DNA from 2 places in the Streptomyces sp. NPDC057002 genome. Region 2 is predicted to be linked to the other one. Evidence: riboswitches for the same ligand, from Rfam matches in the RefSeq annotation. Region 2 holds a riboswitch; the other holds the start of a gene.

Region 1 (2,385 bases), on a different contig from region 2:
GTGTGATGCCCGGGACCGCTGTGACGGCCCGCGGCCGGTGTCTGCTTCTGGCGCTTGGCCAGTCTCTACTTCTGGCGCTTGTAGAACGGCAGCGCCACGACCTCGTACGGCTCGTGACTGCCCCGGATGTCCACGGCCACACCGGGTGTGCCGGGCGCCGCGTGCGCGGGGTCGACGTACGCCATCGCGATCGGCTTGCCGAGCGTGGGGGAGGGGGCGCCGGAGGTGACCTCGCCGATCACCTCGCCGCCGGTGACGACCGGGTACCCGGCGCGCGGGACCCTACGGCCCTCGGCGACGAGGCCGACCAGGACGCGGGGCGGGTTCTGCTCGGCGCGCGCGGCGGCCTCGGTCAGGGCCTGGCGGCCCACGAAGTCGCCCTCCTTCTCGAACTTCACCACCCGGCCGAGTCCGGCGTCGAAGGGCGTCAGGGAGGTGCTCAGCTCGTGCCCGTACAGCGGCATGCCCGCCTCAAGGCGCAGCGTGTCGCGGCAGGACAGCCCGCACGGGACCAGACCGGCGCCCTCGCCCGCCTTGGTGAGGGCCTGCCACAGCTCGACGGCGTGCTCGGGCTTCACGAACAGCTCGAAGCCGTCCTCGCCGGTGTATCCGGTGCGGGCGATGAGGGCCGGGACACCCGCGACCGTGCCGGGCAGACCGGCGTAGTACTTCAGGCCGTCGAGGTCGGCGTCGGTGAGGGATTTCAGGATCCCCGGGGACTCCGGCCCCTGCACGGCGAGCAGCGCGTAGGCGTCCCGGTCGTCGCGCACCTCGGCGTCGAAGCCGGCGGAACGTTCCACCAGGGCGTCCAGGACCACCTGGGCGTTGGAGGCGTTGGCCACGACCATGAACTCGGGGGCCTCGGTCTCGGCCAGCCGGTACACGATCAGGTCGTCGAGGATGCCGCCGTCGGCCTGGCAGATCATGGTGTAGCGGGCGCGGCCGGGCTTGACCCCGCCGATGTTGCCGACCAGCGCGTGGTCGAGGAGGGCGGCGGCCCCCGGCCCGGTGACGGTGATCTCCCCCATGTGGGAGAGGTCGAACAGCCCGGCCTTCGTACGCACCGCGTTGTGCTCGTCACGCTCGGAGCCGTAGCGCAGGGGCATGTCCCAGCCGGCGAAGTCGGTCATCGTCGCGCCGAGCGCACGATGCAGGGCATCGAGCGCGGTGTGGCGGAGTTCTCCTGTACTGCTCATCGGTCGGTCGTCTCCCAAAGGCATGACGGGCGAGGTCGTTCCTCCCCATCTGTCATCGGAACCTGAGAGGTTCGCCATGACCACACGGGACACGGCTTGCACCTTGGGTGGGGCCACGCCGTTTCCCCGGACTCCGGAGAAGGGTGCGGCCCGCTTTTCAGATGTGCCTCGCCCGCGCGGTAACGGGGCCTGAGAGATTCAAGGGAGGGACTTGCTCCTTCGGCGCCCCAGCGTCGGACGGTGCTGGGGACTCTCCCGCGCGGATTCAAACGGCCGGTATGCAGTTGGCGCGCACATCATTGCACGCATCGTCGCGGGGTGGCAGGGGGACCACCCTGTAGCAGGCCTGTTGCAGGAAGAGGACTAAAACCAGAGACATCGGGCATTACCTTCTCTTTACACTCGGCGGGCATGGGACTCCGTACCTGGCCCCAGGGGAGGACGATCACGGTGAACAGGACCACCGCGTACGCCACGACGTCGGGCATCGCGCTGCCCGAGCAGCCGACCGCTCCGGTACGCGCGGCCTGCGGCCCGCAGCCGGTGCCGGTCGTCCGCGATCTGCGCGAGCGCGCCGGCCGCGGCCCGCACGCGCTGCTGTTCGGCCCCCGCGACATCGTCGTGGTCACGGGCCTGCCAGGCAGCGGCAAGTCCACGCTGATGCGGCGCACCGTGCCGGGCCGGCGTATCGACTCCCAGGACACCCGCGACCACTGGGACCGCCGCATGCCGCGCGCCCTGCCGTACGCGGTCTACCGCCCGCTCGTCCGCCTCGCCCACTACGCCGGGCTGCGGCGCGCCCTGCGCACCGGCGAGGGCGTCGTCGTGCACGACTGCGGCACACAGGCCTGGGTCCGCCGCTGGCTCGCCCGCGAGGCCCGCCGCCGGGGCGGCACGCTGCATCTGCTGATGCTCGACGTCACCCCCGAGCAGGCCCTGGCCGGCCAGCGCGACCGCGGCCGCGGTGTGTCGCGGTACGCGTTCCTGCGCCACCGCGCGGCCACCCACCGCCTCCTGCGAGAGGTGGAGCGCGGCGAACTCCCCACGGGCTGCGGCTCGGCGATCCTCGCCGACCGCGACGCGGCGAACACCCTGCACCGCATCGCCTTCGCGGGCTGACGGCCCCGGCCCGTGAACCGGCGCGGACGGGACCGGCCGTCCGCGGCCGGCGGCTCTGGTCACAGGGCTG
Region 2 (2,385 bases):
TCGGCACACCGAACCGCTGCGTCGTACCGACCGCGATGTCCGCGCCGAGCTCACCGGGCGACTTCAGCAGGGCCAGCGCGAGTAGATCGGCGGCGACGGTGACGAGCGCCCCGAGCTCGTGCGCCTGGTCGATGACCGGCTTGATGTCCCGTACGGCTCCGGAGGCGCCCGGGTACTGGATCAGCACGCCGTTGATCTCGCGCTCGGCGATCTCGGCGGGGATGCCGTCCCCGAGATCGGCGACGACGACCTCGACACCGGTCGGCTCGGCCCTGGTCTCGATCACGGCGATGGTCTGCGGCAGCGCGTCCGCGTCGACCAGGAACAGACCCTTCTTGTTCTTGCCCAGCCGCCGCGACAGCGCCATGGCCTCGGCCGCCGCGGTGCCCTCGTCGAGCAGGGAGGCGCCGGAGGTCGGCAGTCCGGTCAGGTCGGCGACCATGGTCTGGAAGTTGAGCAGCGCCTCGAGCCGGCCCTGCGAGATCTCCGGCTGGTAGGGCGTGTAGGCCGTGTACCAGGAGGGGTTCTCCATGACGTTGCGCATGATGACCGGCGGCGTGAACGTGCCGTAGTAGCCGAGCCCGATCATGGAGCCGAGGACCTGGTTGCGGTCGGCGAGGGAGCGCAGCTCGGCGATCACCTCGGCCTCGCTGCGGGCGCCCGGCAGGTCCAGTGCCTCGGCGCTCTTGATCACGGCCGGAACGGCGGCGGCCGTCAGCTCATCCAGCGAGCCGTAGCCGACGTGCGCGAGCATCTTGGCGCACGCCTCGTGGTCGGGGCCGATGTGGCGCTGCTCGAAGGGAACTGCCTCTTCGAGCTCGGAGAGCGGAATGCGATGGGCGGTCATATGCGGAGGCCTCCTGGTCTGACACGACCTTCGAGGGGCACCACGGCACGGGTACCCGGACGGCCTCCCCCTCTGTCATGTCAACCTGAGAGCTTCACCGGATCGCCCGAAGGCCTCCGGCTTTCACCGTCGGTGAGAGCGGAAGCCGTGACATCCGCCCTGCTTTCCAGAGTGACCTCGTCCGTGCGGTACGTGAGCCTGAGAGATTCCGGGGAGGATTTGCTCCTTCGGCGCCTCCGATGATGTCTGGAGGACTCTCCCGCACGGGGTCAGCAGCCGTTGTCAGCCTACCAGCGCGGCCAACGCACGAACCTTCGAGTGGCCACCTCCTCGAATGTGCCGTTTTGTAGTGGTTACGGATGAGTTGCGACCATGTGGAGGGCCCGTGCGAACCGATATCGATCCGCGCAACCTGATCGGCCGCAAGGCGTTCGACCGCAATGGAACCAGGATCGGCACGATCGACGAGGTGTACCTCGACGACGCCACCGGCGTGCCGGAGTGGGCGGCCATACGGACCGGCCTGTTCAGCCGGGACGCCTTCGTCCCCCTGGAGCCCAGCGAACTGATCGACGGCGCCCTCCACGTGCCCTTCGACCGCGCCCTCATCAAGGACGCCCCCGACTTCGGCGTGGGCCGCCACCTCTCCCCGGAGCAAGAACTCCAGCTCTACCACCACTACGGCCTCGACGTCGCCGCCCCTCCCCCGCTTCAGGACCACGACTTCGGCAAACTGGCCGGCACCGACGAGACGGCCTGAAGCCCCCGACGGGCCGCCTAAGGGGCGGCGGAGCGCAGCCCCACACCCCCGGAGTCACCATCCGGCTCATCGCCCCCCTGCGGCTCTCGTAACACCAGCGGCAACGGATCCGCCGGCTCCAGCTCCGGATCGTCGACCCGGAAGGTGCGCACACGCCCGGGCTCCGAGTCGGGCGTCTCGAACCGTACGGTGACCCGTCCCAGGCCGCTGCCCTGCACCCACCCGTGCCCGAACCCGGCATGCCGCACATCGTGCCCGGCCGGCCAACGCCGCTCGGCCGGCGCGGGCCGCTCCTCGACCGGCGCCGCGGAGTGCTCCTCGACCGGGTCCTCCGCGACCGCCCGCTGACCGGCCGCCTGCGCGAACAGGTCCTCCTGCGTGTAGTCGGCGAGCCCGCTGACGCCCACCCCGAGCAGCCGCACGCCGCCCGTCGTGTCGACCGAGTCCAGCAGTCTGGCCGCCGCCTCACGGATCACCCCGGGATCGTCCGTCGGCCCCCGCAGCGTCTCGGAACGGGTGCGCGTCGAGAAGTCGTACCGCCGCACCTTCAGCACGATGGTCCGCCCGGACAGCCCGGCCTCGCGCAGCCGCCGTACACAGCGGTCGGCGAGCCGCTGCACCTCCAGCCCGACCCGCAGCCGGTCGTGGATGTCCACGTCGTAGGTGTCCTCGACCGACACCGACTTCGCTTCCCGCTCCGCCACCACGGGCCGGTCGTCCCGCGCCAGGGCCATGGCGTAGAGCCCGTGCCCGTGCGCCTTCCCCAGCAGCCGCACCA

The links. Region 2 has a riboswitch for glycine ahead of gcvP (aminomethyl-transferring glycine dehydrogenase). Riboswitches for the same ligand answer to the same signal wherever they lie in the genome.
Region 1: another riboswitch for glycine. It lies ahead of gcvT (glycine cleavage system aminomethyltransferase GcvT); the one in region 2 lies ahead of gcvP (aminomethyl-transferring glycine dehydrogenase).

The regions. Positions count from the first base shown of each region.
Region 1 is NZ_JBHURZ010000008.1:300,589-302,973, reverse strand. It holds gene gcvT (glycine cleavage system aminomethyltransferase GcvT) at 66-1,196, opposite strand; glycine riboswitch at 1,236-1,362, opposite strand; glycine riboswitch at 1,364-1,464, opposite strand; gene ACFT32_RS34550 (AAA family ATPase) at 1,647-2,315, shown strand.
Region 2 is NZ_JBHURZ010000015.1:57,272-59,656, forward strand. It holds gene gcvP (aminomethyl-transferring glycine dehydrogenase) at 1-847, opposite strand, end outside; glycine riboswitch at 1,024-1,119, opposite strand; gene ACFT32_RS43255 (PRC-barrel domain-containing protein) at 1,233-1,607, shown strand; gene ACFT32_RS43260 (DNA polymerase IV) at 1,625-2,385, opposite strand, start outside.